DNA from 4 places in the Klebsiella sp. R445 genome. Region 4 is predicted to be linked to each of the others. Evidence: predicted binding sites of a transcription regulator. Region 4 holds the regulator's gene; each other region holds the start of a gene.
The links. The regulator Fur, encoded in region 4, represses iron uptake genes when iron is present. The targets are predictions, from matches to a motif close to ATAATAATGAGAACNACTATCAA.
Positions count from the first base shown of each region.

Region 1: a site for Fur is predicted at 2,323-2,345, ahead of efeU (iron uptake transporter permease EfeU). Genes of this name have one in related genera too.
Region 2: a site for Fur is predicted at 2,599-2,621, ahead of ACMYSN_RS05430 (TonB-dependent siderophore receptor). Genes of this name have one in related genera too.
Region 3: a site for Fur is predicted at 2,208-2,230, ahead of ACMYSN_RS13265 (TonB-dependent siderophore receptor). Genes of this name have one in related genera too.

Region 1 covers NZ_CP180446.1:1,163,793-1,168,338, forward strand. The annotation lists gene efeB (deferrochelatase/peroxidase EfeB) at 1-248, opposite strand, end outside; gene efeO (iron uptake system protein EfeO) at 253-1,380, opposite strand; gene efeU (iron uptake transporter permease EfeU) at 1,428-2,267, opposite strand; gene ACMYSN_RS05495 (NupC/NupG family nucleoside CNT transporter) at 2,540-3,724, shown strand; gene ACMYSN_RS05500 (DUF3574 domain-containing protein) at 3,788-4,222, opposite strand; gene putP (sodium/proline symporter) at 4,362-4,546, opposite strand, start outside.
Region 2 covers NZ_CP180446.1:1,147,153-1,151,698, reverse strand. The annotation lists gene ACMYSN_RS05435 (LysR family transcriptional regulator) at 1-340, shown strand, start outside; gene ACMYSN_RS05430 (TonB-dependent siderophore receptor) at 378-2,555, opposite strand; partial or broken gene ACMYSN_RS05425 (IS3 family transposase) at 3,092-4,345, opposite strand.
Region 3 covers NZ_CP180446.1:2,832,018-2,836,563, forward strand. The annotation lists gene ACMYSN_RS13265 (TonB-dependent siderophore receptor) at 1-1,941, opposite strand, end outside; gene ACMYSN_RS13270 (MltF family protein) at 2,582-4,126, shown strand; gene ssb1 (single-stranded DNA-binding protein) at 4,217-4,546, opposite strand, start outside.
Region 4 covers NZ_CP180446.1:1,652,220-1,656,765, forward strand. The annotation lists gene ybfF (esterase) at 1-541, shown strand, start outside; gene ybfE (LexA regulated protein) at 675-968, shown strand; gene fldA (flavodoxin) at 1,118-1,648, shown strand; gene fur (ferric iron uptake transcriptional regulator) at 1,941-2,393, shown strand; gene ACMYSN_RS07715 (ChiQ/YbfN family lipoprotein) at 2,467-2,799, opposite strand; gene chiP (chitoporin ChiP) at 2,847-4,250, opposite strand.

The DNA of each region.
Region 1 (4,546 bases), 490 kb from region 4:
ACATCAAAGGCCACCAGCATCATCGAGGCCTGCTGCGGCGTCAGTACGCCCGCCTGGTGCTGCCCGTAAAAAGGCTGCACCTCGGCCCGCGCGTCAGGAGAGAGCACGCCCGGCGCGCTGCCGCCCTTCGCCGCGTGCGCCACCGGACAGCCACCGGCAATGGCCAGCGCGCCACCCAGCGCGCCGATCCCTTTTAATAATTGACGACGTGAAGGTTCATCCACGTCGAATTGCTTCTGTTCTGCCATCGACTTAGTCCAGACCGAGGATCCCACGCAGCTGCGCCAGATCTTCCGCCAGAGTGGTGATCGGCCCTTTCAGCGCATTACGGTCCGCATCGGTCAGCTTGTCATAGGTTTCAAAGCCGTCTTTGGTGCGGTATTTGCTGAGAATGCCGTCAACTTTCTTGAAGTTAGCGTCAATTTTCGCCAGCAGCGTACTGTTCTCTTTTTGCAGTTGCGGACGCAGCAGGTCAACAATCTTCTGCGCGCCGTCGATGTTGGCCTGGAAGTCCCACAGGTCGGTGTGGCTGTAGCGATCTTCTTCCCCGCTGATTTTGCTGGCCGCCACTTCTTCGATCAGGCCAGCCGCGCCGCCCACCACTTTAGACGGCGGGAACGCCAGCTCGCTGATGCGTTTTTGCAGCTCCAGCACATCGTCGTTCAGCTGGGTGGCATACTGCTCCATCCCTTTGACGCTGTTGTCGCCAAACAGCGCTTTTTCCAGACGGTGGAAGCCGGTAAATTTCGGATCTTCCGCCTTCTTCTCATAATCGTCTTCACGGGCATCAATGCTGCCGTCAAGGTCGGAGAACAGCTCGGCGATAGGCTCGATGCGCTCGTAATGCTGGCGGGTCGGCGCATACAGCGCTTTGGCTTTTTCGATATCGCCCGCTTTCACCGCATCGGTAAAGGCTTTGGTGCCGCTGACCAGCGCAGCGGTTTCGGCGGTGACATAGGCTTTATAGGCGGTGATCGCCTCGCCCAGGCTCAGGACCGCATCGGCTTTAGCCGCGTCTTTAGTGGCCTCGCCGGTAACAATCAGCTTGCCTTTCGGGTTCGTCAGCAGGCCGCAGGTCATGTCATATTCGCCCGGCTGCAGGTTTGCCGTCAGCTTTTGGGTGAAGCCCGGCGCAATGTTCTCGCGCTCTTCCACCACCATCACGCCCTTGAGGATCTCCCACTCCAGCGCTTTCTGGCTGTGGTTCTGAATAATGAACTGTGTTTTACCCGCTTTCACGGTCACGTTCATTGGCTCACACTGTTTATCATTAACGGTGACTTTTACCTGCGGAATATCCGCAGCCTGAGCGTAAAAGGCAGAGCTGAACAACGCTGCGACGGCAAGCTGCAGCGCACTACGGCGAAAATGAATCATGATGATCATCCCTTTCGGTAAGTAGGTGTAACCCAATATCCTGCGGAGCTCTATTTAAGGGGAGCCGTGCGCGAGGTTGCTGTATTGCTACGCGGCGGCAGGGCAAACAGCACCAACGCCGGAATCAAATAGATAAAGTACACCGCCACTTCGCTGACGGTCGGCGTCTCCTGGTATCCGAAGATCCCTTCGAGTAGCGTACCGAACAGGGTGTGCGTCGACAGCACGCCGCTCAGATCGAACGCGACGTCCTGGAAATGGTTCCACAGCCCGGCTTCATGGAAAGCGCGAATCGCCCCGGCAGCCAGACCCGCCGCCACCAGCAGAATAAACAGGCTGGTCCACTTGAAGAACGCGCCGAGATTAAGGCGAATGCCGCCCCAGTACAGCAGAAAACCGAGGACAATGGCGGTCGCCAGTCCGAGCATCGCCCCGATCGGCGGCCAAATCCCGACATCCTGCTGAAAGGCTGCCAGCAGGAAGAACACCGACTCCAGCCCTTCCCGCGCCACGGCGAAAAAGACCATCATGACCAGCGCCCAGCCGTGGTTATTGCCGCGCTGCAGCGCATTATCCACCGCCTGCTCCAGCTGTTGCTTAACGTTGCGCGACACCTTGCGCATCCAGAACACCATCCAGGTCAGGATGCACACCGCCACCAGCGCGACGATGCCTTCGAACAGCTCCTGTTCACGCTGCGGAAATTCGCCGGTGGTTTCGTTGATAAAGATGCCGAGGCCCAGACAGAGTGCTGCGGCGAGGATAACGCCGATCCACATCACGCCAATCCAGTTACCGCGCTGGGTGCGTTTGAGATAGCTGGCAATCAGGCTGACAATCAGCGCCGCTTCCAGCCCTTCGCGTAACATAATGAGAAATGGGACAAACATGCCGACACCTTAAATGTGAATCGCCGTCAGAAGATGCAAAGATAGGTAAATATTTCTGATAGTGATTATCATTACAATAAGCAGAAACACAAGCAAAATGTAGAGCGAATGGTATCGAGTTGTAAATTAATCGCTACAAAATAATTACTTATGGGATTATTTGTCTGCGCCAACAGCACACCATCGTCATGGTGGATTTTTCCGGTTAGATATTTACCGGGCGTAACGGCTGTGGCTAAATAGCGGCCTTATTGACCTGCGAAATGAATAACATGACACAATTTTTGCACTTCCTGCTGGCGCTGGTGGTTATCCTTGGCCTTGCCTGGCTGGTCAGCTATGACCGACAAAAAATCCGCATCCGCTATATTATCCAGTTAATTATCATTGAAATTGCCCTGGCATTCTTTTTCCTCCACGCCGAAAGCGGCCTGTGGATAGTGAAAAATATTTCCAGCTTCTTCACCTCTTTACTCGGCTTTGCCGCCGAGGGCACCAACTTTGTATTTGGCGGCATGAGCGAAAAAGGAATGGCCTTTATTTTCCTCGGCGTGCTGTGTCCGATTGTCTTTATTTCTGCGCTGATCGGCATCCTCCAGCACTGGCGCATCTTGCCAATCTTTATTCGCCTGATTGGCACCCTGCTGTCGAAAGTTAACGGCATGGGGAAACTCGAATCCTTTAACGCCGTCAGCTCACTGATCCTCGGGCAGTCCGAGAATTTCATCGCCTACAAAGGCGTGCTGGGCGACCTCTCCTCGCGCCGGTTGTTTACCATGGCCGCCACCGCGATGTCGACAGTGTCGCTTTCCATCGTCGGCGCGTATATGAGCATGCTCGATGCGAAATATGTGGTCGCCGCGCTGATCCTGAATATGTTCAGCACCTTTATTGTTCTGTCGATTATTAACCCGACGCGTCCGGGCAGCGAAGAAGAAATTAAGCTCGAGAAGCTGCACGAATCACAAAGCTTCTTTGAAATGCTCGGAGAATATATTCTTGCGGGCTTCAAAGTGGCGATGATTATTCTGGCCATGCTGATTGGCTTTATTGCCATCATCAGCGCCATTAATGCCCTGTTTGCCACGCTGTTTGGTCTTAGCTTCCAGCAGATCCTCGGCTATGTCTTTTATCCGCTGGCCTGGCTTATCGGTATTCCGCTGAGCGATGCGCTGAACGCCGGCAGTATTATGGCAACCAAACTGGTGGCCAATGAGTTCGTGGCGATGATTGAGCTGCAAAAAATTGCCGCCAGCATGACGCCGCGCGGGCTGGGGATCCTTTCGGTGTTCCTGGTCTCGTTCGCCAATTTTGCCTCCATTGGCATCATTGCTGGCGCCATTAAGGGGCTGAACGAGCAGCAAGGGAATATTGTTTCCCGCTTCGGCCTGCGTCTGGTGTACGGCGCCACCCTGGTGAGCCTGCTGTCCGCCAGCTTTGCCGGACTGGTGCTGTAAGCACCTGAACTCAAACCGAATCCCGGCTAAGCGCAACGCCAGCCGGGATTATCCCTCACGCTATCAGAAGTGAACGCAGACCGGCTGGTCGACCCGCATCACCGACTCCTGAGCAAAGCGTGATTTATAGAGGTTACGCAGCGCTTCAATCCCCTCTTCGCTCTTGCCGTCTTTACCGTGAATCAGCATCAGCGCTTTGCTCTGCTCGCGGGCCACGCTACCGTCATTACCCAGCCACTGGCCACGGGCATCAAACACCGTTAAGCCGTCACGAAAGCGCGGCGTTACGTCCCGGTCAACAAACTGCTGCCACTCCTGGGCGGTAATATCTTTCCCCGCCGGACGACTTAAACCGAAATAGAGCGTGGTCTGCACCATGGCATTATCCGCCGGGCAGGCCGCGCTGGCCGGAACCGGTGCACTGTTCTTCGCCGGAGCCACACAGCCGCCAAGCAGCCCTACCATCACCAGCACCATCGCACCCTGTCTGAACGTCATTTTGCTATCCTCATTGTTTTTTTGTGCCACGATATCAGCGTATTTTCAGCGAATTAGCAAGAGGAAGACGCCGCTCACACGTAGGCAGCAACAGGATCAAAAAAGCCCGCTGGACGCGGGCTTGAAGAGAAAGCGGGGTTTACTCTGCGACGGTACCTGTCGGCGGCGCGGAGTGATAATGCGCATCCGCTTCGGCAAAACGCTTCTGCATCGACGCCGAAGGCGCTTTATCCAGCAGGCTGAAGAGGACAATCCCGATGCTACCGAAGATAAAGCCAGGAATGATTTCATACAGCCCCAGCCAGCCGAACTGTTTCCAGACAA
Region 2 (4,546 bases), 510 kb from region 4:
GCCGGGACTGAGTCTCGATGCCGGAAAACATCAGCATAAATGGCAGCTGAGCGGGCCCGAGGGGGCAAGGGCGGAAGTCTATTTTGCGCCGCGGATGGTCACGACGGATATGCTGGCATTGCGCGAAGCGGCGATAGCCGGCGTGGGGGTGGTTCAGCTTCCTTTATTAATGGTGCGCGATCAGCTGGCGGCCGGAACGCTGGAGGTGGTGCTGGATGCGTGGCAGCCGCAGCGGGAAGTCATTCATGCGGTTTTTGCCTCGCGCCGTGGCCTGCTGCCGTCGGTAAGGGCGCTGGTGGATTTTCTCAGTGAAGAATATCAGCGGATGGAAGAGGACTGATGTTTCCGTGCCCGGTGGGGCACGGAAATGACCTCAATTAAAACGACATGGTGACCCCAGCGTAATAAGCACGGCCCGGTTCATTATAGGTAGAAGCACCTTCATCCTCGCGGTAAACACGTTTATCAAACAGGTTGTTGATACCGGCATTGGCGCGCAGACTTTTTGTGATGTCATAATTGACGTTTAAACCCACGATGGAGTAAGGACTAATCTCTTTCTGGGAAAGTCCATTCCTGCTTTCAAGGGTGGTTTCAGCATACTGGCGCGGTTTCTGGCGACCATATTGCGTCCAGTTAATGTCGGTACTCAGGTCCTGAGTTACTTGCCATTCCAGTTGGGAGTTGATGGTAAATTCCGGGATGACGGATAGCGGATTACCCGTTTTTTTGCTTTCAGAACGGAACATGTAGGTCGCGTTGGTGCGCCATTCCAGCGTATCGGCAATCAGAGGAATGGCCAGGTTACCTTCGAGCCCTTCAACGATGGCTTTACCGCCGTTCTCCCACTGCAATACGTTATAGGTGCCATTGCTATAAATAGCAGACGTCCCTGACACGATTTTATTTTTATAATCATTACGGAAGTAGGTAATACCGGCAGTGTAGCCTGCATGGCTGAATTCTATTCCCACTTCTTTGTTGACGCTAATTTCAGGATCGAGGTTATCGTTACCGAGTAAATAGCACTGGCTCAGACCAATCGGGCAGCCGTTGCCACGGGTGGACAGGAGATAGCCAGGCGTTGACTGATAAAGGTTGGGAGCTTTAAATGCGCGCGCGATACCAGCTTTCAAGACGAAATATTCGCCCAGCCCTTGCGACATATTCAGGCTGGGGCTCCAGTTAGCACCGAATTGATCGTGATAATCAAAGCGCAGGCCCGGAATAACCTCGGTGCTGTCGGTTGCCGCAATATTATCTTCGAAATAGAGTGAGCTGATGGTGGCGGAGTTTTTACTGCTGCGTTGGGAAGGATCGCCTGAGCTACCCGGCAAATATAAGTTTGTGTTTGCGGATTGCATGGAGGCGGGATCGTTGAGCTCATCACGGTTCCATTCCGCCCCGAGGGTTACCGTTTGATCAACCAGCAGTTGCAGAGGGAAGTTTATTTCCCCGCCCGCGCGATAACTTTCCAGGCGGCTGGTCGAATTCTCATCGCTATTAATCATGCCTTCGGTACTGCCGCCGGTACCTTCTTTTAAGCGCGTGTTATTGGTTTTTTCATAGTTAAAGTTAAGCCTGGACGTCCCCCAGTCCCAGATACCGTTATGGGTGATACCGTAGTTTTGACGGTATAAGCGGTTTGTTTCGCTGCCATATAACGATTCAACCAGACCGTTCGCGCTGCTATTACTATTGCTGTTTTGAGTATCACCAGCGTAGATATTTCCCTGACGGCTGTAGTCATAGGAGAAATCAACGATCTGGGTTGGCGTCACTTTCCAGGACAGCACACCGCTGATGTCTTTATTGCGCACGCCTTCACGGCCCGCGGCATAGGAGCCGTTTTGTGCGGTATTGATGTCAAAGGCATCGGCATCGGTGCGGTTGAGGTTGCCGTACAGACGCATCGTCAGTGCGTCGCCTGCCAACGGGCCACTGAGGTTGAAGTTAGCGCGACGGGTGTCGCCTTCTTTGCTGTTTTCTGGCTGGTTGGTGTAGAGAGAGAGTGAACCGTGCCAATCGTTGGTAGGGCGCCTGGTGATGATATTCACCACACCACCGGCTGCACCTGAACCATAACGTGCGGCTGCCGGGCCGCGAATCACTTCAATACGTTCCACCATTTCCGCCGGCACCCAGTTGGTATCGCCGCGAGAATCACGTTCGCCACGCCAGCTGTAGCGAACGGAGTTACGAGAACTCACCGGCACACCATCGATCAGTACCAGGGTGTTTTCCGGCCCCATGCCGCGAATATCGATTTGGCGGTTGTTACCGCGGCTGCCGCTGGCACCGTTGCCGGTCAGGTTGACGCCGGGCATTTTACGGATGATGTCAGAAAGATCGTTCACCGGAGGGCTTTTTTGAATGTCTTCTGCCGTGATGATCGAGACGCCTGGTTGCTGTTTTAGCTCCTGTTCAGCCGTGACCAGCATGACTTCATCATCAGCGAGATTTTCTGTCGGTTCGGCAGCCAAAGCAGGAGTGGACAGTAAGCTGGCAAAAAGCAGCGTTATCGGGCGCTTTCTACCATAAAAAGTAACATTCATTTTCATTATCTCCATAATATGCAGGAATAAGGCGCAGATGCGGATGATAATGAGATTGATTATCATTGTATATTGGGTGCGGCGTTTCTCCTTTTTTTCTACATTGTTCGTCAATTTTTCGTTTTTATGTAAGAGGATGTAAAAATTTTCCATCAGGGATACAGGGGCTGAGGGGAATGTGATCTGGCACGCTGTTATTTATAACGTATTGATAAATATGACTTGTAACACCTTTTAATGATGTGGTTATTTTTTGTGCTCACGGTCTGGCTGTAAACACAACTCCTGTAGTAGCGAAAAATAAGGAGAAATGGTGTTATTAGCAATACAAATATTTACATTCAGTATCATCCGAAAATGCAATTTCAGACTACGCAAATGTCATCAGGCTATTCATTGCACCAGCAGATGCAGTAACGTTTTGTTAACAAATATTGCGTAATCTGCCAGAGAGTGGATGGCAGTGTGGGGATGCAACAGCGAGGGGAGCGATGGTTGCGATAACTGTGCTGACAAAATGGCAGGTGCAACATTGACTAGTCCTGATATAGGTTGACAGTTTTCTGTCTGTAAAACGCCTGATGAACATCATCGGGCGTTTTGTATTTCAGGGCCAGGTGTGGCCGCTCATGGTTATAGATTGCCACGGATTCTTTTACCATTTCCCGGGCCTGCGCCAGGTCTGCAGGACGCGAGAGTAAAAATTCATTTTTTAGGATCCCGTTTACCCGCTCAGCCAGCGCATTCTGGTAGCAGTCATAACCATCGGTCATTGAACAGGTTATTCCGTTTCTTTCATGAACTGACTGATAAAGTACCGAGCAGTATTGCAGTCCTCTGTCAGAGTGGTGTACCAGCGGACCTGTCGTTTTTCTCTGCCTCAGTGCCTGTCTGAACGCTTTTACCACATTTTCTGTCTGCAGGTTTTCCCCGACATGGTAGCCCACGATTTTTCTGGAGCAGGCATCAGTGACCAGACTCAGATAAGCCGTGCCGCTGCGCAGAGGAAGATAAGTTATATCAGCGGCCCAGACCTGCTCTGGCCCAAGGGCGGTAACCTGTTCAGGGCCGGGTTTCAGCAGATTAGGATGCCGGTAAAAGCGATGATGGCTGTTGGTGGTTTTGTGATATGCCCGTTTCACTGGCACCAGAAGTCGGTATTCATCCAGCAGGTTAAACAGACGGTCCCGTCCGATATTCAGCGTTTTATCGGCCTGAGTGTTCAGCAGATAGTGCAGTTTACGCGTACCGATTCGCGGCTGACGGCACCTGACGCGGGCAACAAAATCAAGAACCTGAGCATGATGTTCCTGTTGTTTTCTGCGCCTTGTGTTGTCCTGATACCATGCCTGTCTGCTGTGCCCCAGGAACTGGCATACGCGTGTAACGGTTATTTTTGGGCCGGACTTTGCGAGAGGACTTGCCGGGCCGCTTTTTTACGATGCTCACCCCGTAATCATTTTTCAGAACATTGATAACCGATTCAAAAACTCAGCTTTCTGGTTTGCCAGCTTAAGCTGTTCTTCAAGTTCCCTGATTCTTTGCTCGGGTGTAAGCGGGACAGTCGTCTGAGCCACAGGCAGTTTCCTCTTCACCAGGTCAGGAAGACCGGGGCTCCAGTCAAGCCGGCCATATTTACGCAGCCAGACAAGCACGGTGGAGCGCCCCTGAATGCCATACCGCTGCTGGGCCTGCTTGTAGGTCATCTCGCCTTTTTCGACCTGCCCGACAACGGCTATTTTAAAGGATAGAGGATAATCACGTTGGGTGCGTTTGAACTCAGTCATCATCACGTTCTCCGGATTTAAGTCAGGAACGTGTCAACGCTATTCAGGACGGGTCACATGCGAAAAAAAAGCCCGTACTTGCGTACTAGCTCTTCTTAAAATATGGCGGTGAGGGGGGGATTGACTCGCTTCGCTCGCCGTTACTCGGCCCATCCCTGGGCCTCGCCCCTTCGGGGCCAACGCAGGCGTTGTTCAAAAATGCTC
Region 3 (4,546 bases), 1.2 Mb from region 4:
GCGAACCTGCCAGCTCAGCGTCGAGTTAAGGGTAAACTCCGGGATCACCGACAGTCGGTCACCGGTGGTTTTGTTCTTGCTTTGCAGCATCCAGGTCAGATTGTTGCTCCAGTTGACCGTTTCACCTACCGGCACATTTAACGACCCTTCCAGCCCCTCTACCAGCGCTTTAGGAACGTTCTCCCACTGGTAGATATTGGTGGTCCCGTTGCTGGCCGTGCCGACGGCCGAATACCCGGACTCAATTTTATTGTGGTAGTCGTTACGGAACCAGGTGATCCCGGCCTGATAGCCTTCGTGCTTGTACTCAATGCCAATCTCTTTGTTGACGCTGGTCTCGGCTTTCAGGTCGCTGTTACCCATCAGATAGCAGGCGGAGCTGCTGGAGTAGCACCCCTGGCCGTTGCTGTACAGAATGTAGTTGGGGTTGAGCTGATAGAGGTTCGGCGCTTTATAGGCACGTGCAATGCCGAGTTTCAGAGTCCAGTCATCGCTCAGCCCCTGGGACAAGTTCAGCGATGGGCTCCAGTTATTACCGACGATGCTGTGGTGGTCGAAGCGCAGGGCTGGCGTCAGCATGGTGCTGTCGGTCAACGCGATATTGTCTTCGGTAAACAACGAGAAAATTTCAGCGCTACTGTAAGGCGTACGCCCGGACGTCGAAATGCCGTCGATTGAACCGTAAGAGAGCGACTGCGACGTCGAGGTGCCATCTTTCATCCGCTGCTGGTTCCATTCGGTGCCCAGCGTCAGGTTCTGCTCGAACCCCAGCGTAAACGGTATGTTGACCTCGCTGTGCAACAGCACATCTGCGAGATCGATATCAGAGAATTCGTTGCTGGAGAAGATCCCTTCGGTGCCCCCCGCCAGCCCTTCATTCATCCGTGAGTTGCGCGTATGTTCGTACTGCGCATAGCTGTTACTGGTCACGCCGTTATCCCAGCCGCCGGTCCAGGTGATGCCGTAGGTCTGCCGGTAAATCCGGTTGGTCTCTTTGCCGTACATGCTTTTCACCAGCGTACTGGTGTTGGTGTTCTGCGTATCCCCCGCATAGAGGTTGCCCTGGCGGCTGTAGCCGGTTTCGAACTCCAGCGCCTGCATCGGCGCAAACTCCCAGCGCACCTTGCCGTGAATATCCTTATTAACCACCCCTTCGCGCCCGGCCGGGTAAGAGCCGGCGTAGGTGCCGGTACGATCGGCCTCATGACCCGAGTTAATATCCTGGGCATCGGCCTGGGTCTTACTCAGGTTGCCCCATAAATTAAAACTGACGCTGTCCGACATCGGCCCTTCAAGGCTGAAGTTGGTGCGTTTGGTCGCCCCCTCTTTGCGATGCTGAGGCGCATTCATGTAGGTGTTCCAGGAACCATGCCATTCGTTATTCACCGGTTTGGTGATGATATTCACCACCCCACCCATGGCGCCGTTGCCATAGCGTGCCGCCGCAGGACCGCGCACCACATCAATGTGATCGATCATCTCCGCCGGCACCCAGCCGGTATCGCCGCGGGTATCCCGATCGCCACGCCAGCCATAGCGCACCGAGTTGCGGCTGGTGACCGGCTTACCGTCGATCAGGATTAAGGTATTTTCAGGCCCCATGCCGCGAATATCGATTTGTCGGTTGTTGCCACGCTGGCCGCTGGTTGAGTTGCCGGTGAGGTTCACCCCCGGCTGGGTGCGAATAAGTTCTGAAATATCGCGGGCTGGCGGGTGTTTGCGGATCTCATCGGCGCTCAGCGTTGATACGCCAGGAGCCTGTAAGGTCTGTTTGGCGGCGGTGACCACCATGGTCTCTTCGTTCTCTGGCGCAGCGGTGGAGGTACTGGCGGTCTTCGTCTCTTTTGAAGTACTGCTATCGGCGGCCTGCGCAGGTAACACCACTCCCCAGATAGCCGCGTGAATGAGCACGGCCAACGAGTAGTTTGAGTATTGTTTCATGAAATATGCCCTGTTTTCTTTGTTGCTGCCGGGGCGCGGCACTTCCATCATTCAGATAAACAACGGTCATCATTTCCATGCGTAGCACTGACTGCCTGGTTCTGGCGTAGCGAAGCCCCTCCCGGTCAATGAACGGGATAGCAATAGCCTGCGGCCAGAATATAAACTTTCGCCTTATCAAAAATGAAGAAATACGCGTTCCGCACTATTCTTAGATAGCGTTTTCCGATCAGCCCTGAATATGATTATGGTGCTTTATCACGTTATTAGAAATGAGATTCATTATCAAGTTGATAATATTAAATAACTCTGCCATTTTTAGATTAATGCTGTAAAACAACAGGATAGGAAACGATAAAAATAACTCATAGAATTATTAAATTAATAAAATGAATAACTTCATCACAATATAAACATTATTTACTCATATTGTCTTCACAATGATTAATGGCTATTAAGACGCTTATCCCTTATTTAATCGCCATAAGCATCGTATATTGTTGGTCGAAAATATATCCCAGCGCAGCGGGAAATATCTCAGAGGCAGTGCGCAGATCCCCTACATTTTATCTGGTAAAGGAACAGGCTAACGGCGCAGAGTTGGCTAAAATAAAAGGATGCATCTGCGGAGCGTCACTCCATGAACATCCTCTCGTTTTCCCGATACGCTAGCGTCTGCTTTGCCTGCCTTGCGACCCTGCTGTTCACCACCGCGGTTTATGCGGCGTCTGCGGAAAAGAAACCGCCGTCCGATGAGGAACGAGAGACGCTGGAAGTCCATACGGAAGAGATGCTGAAGCCCTGGAAAGGCGATTTACCTGGCATGCTCGACCGGCGGGTGATCCGGGTATTAACCACCTACAGCAAGACCTTTTTCTTTATCGACAAAGGCACCCAGCGCGGGGCGACGCACGATATTTTTATCGAGTACGAGCGCAGCCTTAACCAACAGCTGATGAAAGAGCAGAAGCTCAAGCACCGCCATCTGAAAGTGCGCATCGTCTTTGTTCCCGTCGCCCGTGACCGGCTTTTCAGCGAGCTCGAGGCCGGCAAGGGCGATATTATCGCCGCCAATCTCACCATGACCGATGAGCGCAAACAGCTGGCGGACTTCACCGCGCCGGTCTACGCCAACGTCCAGGAGCTGTTGCTGAGCGCCCCGGGAACCCCGGCGGTAAGCAGCCTCGATCAGCTTTCCGGTAAGAAGGTCTATGTGCGCCAGTCCTCCAGCTATTACCAGAGTCTGGTGGCCCTCAACGCGCGCTTTGCCAAAGCTTCGCAGCCACCGGTGATTATCGAAACCGTTCCGGAATCGCTCGAGGATGAGGATCTGATTGAAATGCTGAACGCCGGCCTGATTCCGCTGACCGTCGTTGACCGCCATATCGCGTTGTTCTGGCAGCAGGTTTTCCCCAACATTCAGGTCCACAAGGATATGGTGCTGCGCGACAATGCCAACATCGGTTGGGCGGTACGTAAGAACAGCCCGCAGCTTCTCGCCTCTCTGAATGGCTTTATCAAAGCGAACGGTCAGGGCAGCAGGCTGGGCAATACCATTCTGCTGCGCTACCTGAAAGACGCGAAATATGTCAAAAACGCCGCTGCCCAGAAGGAGCGACGTAAATTTTTAGCCATGGTGGAGATCTTCCGTAAATATGGCGATGAGTATGACGTTGACTGGCTGTTAATGGCGGCACAGGGCTATCAGGAGTCACGCCTTAATCAGTCGGTGCGTAGCCACGTCGGCGCCATCGGGGTGATGCAGGTGATGCCGCGAACCGGCAAAGAGCTCAAGGTCGGGGATATCAATAAGCTGGATCCCAATATCCATGCCGGGGTGAAATATATGCGCTGGATGATCGATCGTTATTATGGCGACGAGCCGATGACAAAACTCGATAAGGCGCTCTTTTCGTTCGCCTCTTATAACGCCGGCCCGGCGCGGATCGCCCGCTTACGTACCGAGACCCAAAAACGCGGTTTTGACCCTAATATCTGGTTTGGCAACGTCGAGTATCTGGCCGCGGAGAAGATCGGTTCCGAGACCGTGACCTACGTCAGTAATATCTATAAGTACTACATTGCCTACCGGCTGATCATCGATGAGATGGCGCGTAAGCAGCAGGCCACTGCGAAAGCCAGCCCTGTGGACGCAGACGCGAAGGCCACACCTGCCACGCAGTAAGCGAGGACAGATGAGCGATCGACAGGCATAAAAAAGCCCCGAAAAACGGGGCTTTTTATCATTTGCTAACAATCGCGACTAAGGCTGGCCTCAGAACGGGATATCGTCATCGAAATCCATCGGCGGTTCGTTAGACGGTGCGGCCGGAGCCTGCTGCTGCGGACGAGACTGCGCGCCGCCGCTGAACTGGTTGCCGCCACCCTGCGGCTGCTGAGGCTGACCCCAACCGCCCTGCTGCTGGCCACCCGCTGCCGGAGCGCCACCGCCCTGACGGCCGCCCAGCATCTGCATGGTGCCACCGACGTTGACCACAACCTCTGTGGTGTACTTCTCTGCACCGGACTGATCGGTCCATTTACGGGTACGCAGTTGACCTTCAATGTAAACCTGCGAGCCTTTACGCAGGTATTCACCTGCAAC
Region 4 (4,546 bases):
ACAGATTGAGAAAGCCACGTTTATCGGTCATTCGATGGGCGGTAAAGCGGTGATGGCGCTCAGCGCCGTGGCCGCCGATCGCATTGATGGCCTGGTCGCTATCGATATTGCCCCTGTGGATTATCACGTGCGTCGCCACGACGAAATTTTTGCCGCTATTAACGCCGTCACCGAAGCCGCCGCGACCTCTCGCCAGCAGGCAGCCGCCGTGATGCGCGAACATCTGCAGGAAGAAGGGGTGATTCAGTTCCTGCTGAAATCCTTCGTCGATGGCCAGTGGCGCTTTAATGTGCCGGTGCTATGGGACCAGTACCCGCATATTGTGGGCTGGGAACCTATTCCGGCGTGGCCGCATCCGGCGCTGTTTATCCCTGGCGGGAATTCACCTTACGTCACCGATGCCTATCGTAACACCCTGCTCGCCCAGTTCCCGCAGGCGCGGGCGCATGTGATTGCCGGGGCCGGCCACTGGGTCCATGCCGAGAAACCGGAGGCCGTTTTGCGCGCAATTCGCCGCTATCTGAGCACACGACAGGCCTAACTGGCTAAAAACTGCCCGACCGCGCAGCAGAATGCCCGCGGTCGTTGGCGCAGCGGTTCGCCTGATGTATTATGGCGCGCTATCTGTGTCGGCTATAGCCCGACAACCTGTTTCCCCGAAGTCACTCAGAATCATGGCAAAAGAACAAACGGACCGTACGACATTAGATTTGTTCGCAACCGAGCGGCGCCCGGGAAGACCAAAGACCAATCCGCTTGCGCGCGATGAACAACTGCGCATCAACAAACGTAATCAGCTCAAACGCGATAAAGTTCGCGGGCTGAAGCGTGTTGAGCTAAAACTCAACGCGGAGGCAGTAGACGCACTCAATGAGCTGGCGGAAGCACGCAATATGAACCGCAGCGATTTGATCGAAGAGATACTCATGACTCAGTTGGCTGCCCTGCATCGCCAGGATAAAGCCTGAAAATCCTCAAAAAAACGCTTTCATGTAGCAGAGTGTGCAGTCGGGCGTGATTGCTGTTTCCGCGCCCGCGCCTGTTCTGCTATGATTGCCGTTATCTGCGGGCATTACGCCACTACCACATTATTAAGTTTCAAGAGGTTATTTTACTCATGGCAATCATCGGCATCTTTTTTGGCAGCGACACGGGCAACACCGAGAATATTGCAAAAATGATTCAGAAGCAGCTTGGTAAAGATGTTGCTGATGTTCACGACATTGCCAAGAGCAGCAAAGAAGATCTGGAAGCCTACGACATTCTGCTGCTCGGCATTCCTACCTGGTACTACGGTGAAGCGCAGTGCGACTGGGACGATTTCTTCCCGACGCTGGAAGAGGTCGACTTCAACGGTAAACTGGCTGCACTGTTTGGCTGCGGCGACCAGGAAGACTATGCAGAATATTTCTGTGATGCATTAGGCACCATTCGCGACATTATCGAGCCGCGCGGCGCCACTATCGTGGGTCACTGGCCGACGGCGGGCTACCATTTTGAAGCCTCTAAAGGCCTGGCGGATGACGACCACTTCGTCGGTCTGGCTATCGATGAAGATCGCCAGCCTGAATTGACCAACGAACGTGTCTCTCAGTGGGTGAAGCAGATTTCTGAAGAGCTGCACCTCGAAGAAATCAAAAACGCATAATGATAAAACGGCGTTACCTTATGGTTTCGCCGCTTTGATAGGTAAAAGCAATAAAACTAATAGCTACAAGTTTTTAACTTTTAACCACATATCTGTACAATGTCCTCTGATTCGATGAGGTCAGGTGACGCAGTTTGTAACTGGCACCTCGTTTTTAACAGCATACAAGGCACGATGCTTGCGGTTTTCATTTCAACATGGCAGTTCTATAATGAGACGCATTACATCGGGTGATTCTCTGTATTACTTCCGCTGATGGAAGTAGATCGATTAGCAACAGGACAGATTCCGCATGACTGACAACAATACCGCATTAAAGAAGGCTGGCCTGAAAGTCACACTTCCACGATTAAAAATCCTGGAAGTTTTACAGGAACCGGATAACCATCACGTCAGTGCGGAAGATTTATACAAACGCCTGATCGACATGGGTGAAGAAATTGGTCTGGCTACCGTATACCGCGTACTGAACCAGTTTGATGATGCTGGCATTGTTACCCGCCATAATTTCGAAGGCGGTAAATCTGTTTTCGAACTGACGCAGCAGCATCATCACGATCACCTTATTTGCCTCGATTGTGGCAAAGTGATCGAGTTCAGTGATGACTCTATTGAAGCGCGCCAGCGTGAAATCGCTACCCGTCACGGCATTCGTCTGACCAACCACAGCCTGTACCTGTACGGCCACTGTGCAGAAGGCGACTGCCGCGAAGATGAGCATGCACACGACGCGGTGGAAAAATAAGTTTCCCGCCGCGCAAACAGCAAAAAGCCAACCTGACGGTTGGCTTTTTTTATGCGCTGATGGCAGAAGGCTATCAGGGCTTGGTATTGTTGCTGCGGATCTCTTTCCAGATCTGGTCGCAACGCGCTTTCACGGCCTGATCGTTGCCGGTGCGGGTCGCCAGAATACACTGCTGGTAATCGAGGACACGCACGCTTTCCTGATTTGCGAACTGCTGATGCTGCTTATCTTCTTTCAGCACATCCAGCACGCTCTGGCAGGCCTGGACCTTGTCCGGGTTGCCTTCCGCGGTATTAATGCAGGCGCTGTAGGCATCTTTCAGTTTTGCATCTTCTTTCGGCGCGGGAGACTGCGTACAGGCTACCAACCCTGATGCCATTATCGCGATGAGCAACAGTTTTTTCATCATTAACCTCTCAGAGTTGCGGCAGGTTCAGGCCTGCCGCGACGGCATCAGAAAATAGTGAACGGGGCAATAACCATGAATTTCACGTCACGCTCATCCTGGAAGATGTTGCCATAACCACCGCTCCAGCTCGGGATATCGGAGTGGTTGTCGTATTGCGTGAAGTGCAGTTTGAACAACGTGCCTTTGGCGCGCCCGTCCTGGACGGTGTACATGGCATCCAGGCTGTAGGCCGACTCTTTCAGACGAGTATCCGCGTTGTAGTAAGCGTCCGGCGTAGACATTCTTCCCGGCTTAGCATCCCAGGCGTAAACGTATGATGCACCAAACGCCCAGCCCGGCATGTTCCAGTTTTTCATGTCATACATCGCGCCGAAGAACACCGCTTTTTCGCCGTTGGCGTTGAAGTCAGAGCGGTTATCCCACCACACATCAAGACGACCGTTGGACGACGCATAGGTCGGGGTCATACGCTGCAGGAAGTAACCCTGCTGGCCATCGGCTTTCACCCAGGTCCCTTCCAGACGCAGGTCGAGCACATCAGCGACCTTGTAACCGAAGGTCAATGCCTGCAGCCAGGCGGTACCGTCGTAAATATCGTTGCTGCCGCCGTTGCTGACTTTGTCACGCGTACCGTAGAACTGGTAGCTGGTGTTTAACGGCGTACCGGCAATATCAAATTTGTAGCTGGCTTTGGCAAAATACTGGTCGATATAACCTTCAGCCTGACCAAACGCCGCTTCCAGCACGAGGTCATTTTTAAAATCGTATTTGGCGCCCAGCGAGTGCAGATAATCGACTTTGGTTTTCTTGTCGTTCTGATAGAACTCATCCATTTCGATGTGCCATGGCGCTTTGTATTCGTTCGTCCACATGTAGGAGAAACTCAGCGCACCGGCGTCGCCGTAATCAAAATTGGCCCCGGCTTCAGCCCCCTGGTAAGTACCCGGCATAAAGCTCCAGTGCGGAGCCAGCAGCGTTTGCCCGGTTGGCTGGATATAACCGGCACGCGCCCATACCGGGCCATATTTAAATTTCGCCGCAGCCTTATACAGGCTGATCCCGCTCTTATCGCCAGAGTAATCTTCGTCATACGCTTTATTTCGTGAAGAGAAGGCAATTTCGTTCGGGTGTCCGCTCTCGCTGCTTTCCGCCATTTCGATGGCGGTAAAGGCCGCCACGTCAAGACCGAACATATCGGCAGCATAACCGGACTGGAAGTCGAGGTTGGCGTTCCAGGTGGAGTGAGAAAGGTTGGTTTTGTACTGATCGCCGTCGGTCACATCTTTACGGTCACGCTCACGCTGCCAGTAATAGATACCGCCGGTTAATGTGGAATCATCAATAAATCCTGCTGCGCTGGCCTGCGGGACAACGATCCAGCTCGACATCGCGGTGACGGCGGCAATAGCCAACGCCAGCGTACTACGTTTGCCACTAAACGTACGCATGTGCATATCCTCTTTGACGTTTTAAAAGCGGTGCCAAGGGCAAACCGCGAAAAAATAAATAAGACTGCTAAAAAGTGGAGCGGTAAAAATCCGCCTGACCACTATTGATAGACTATTTTTCGTGACGCGAATTATCAATCTCTTTCGCCGACCAAAGCTTAAGATTATGACAAAGCGCACATATTCCATTTCTTTTTGTTACAATATTAGGCGTCATACTTTTGTCGCTTAAGTAATTGCAAAATCAGGATAAAATAGAAAATGAAAGCGCTTACAATGGTTTTTCACGCCATAAT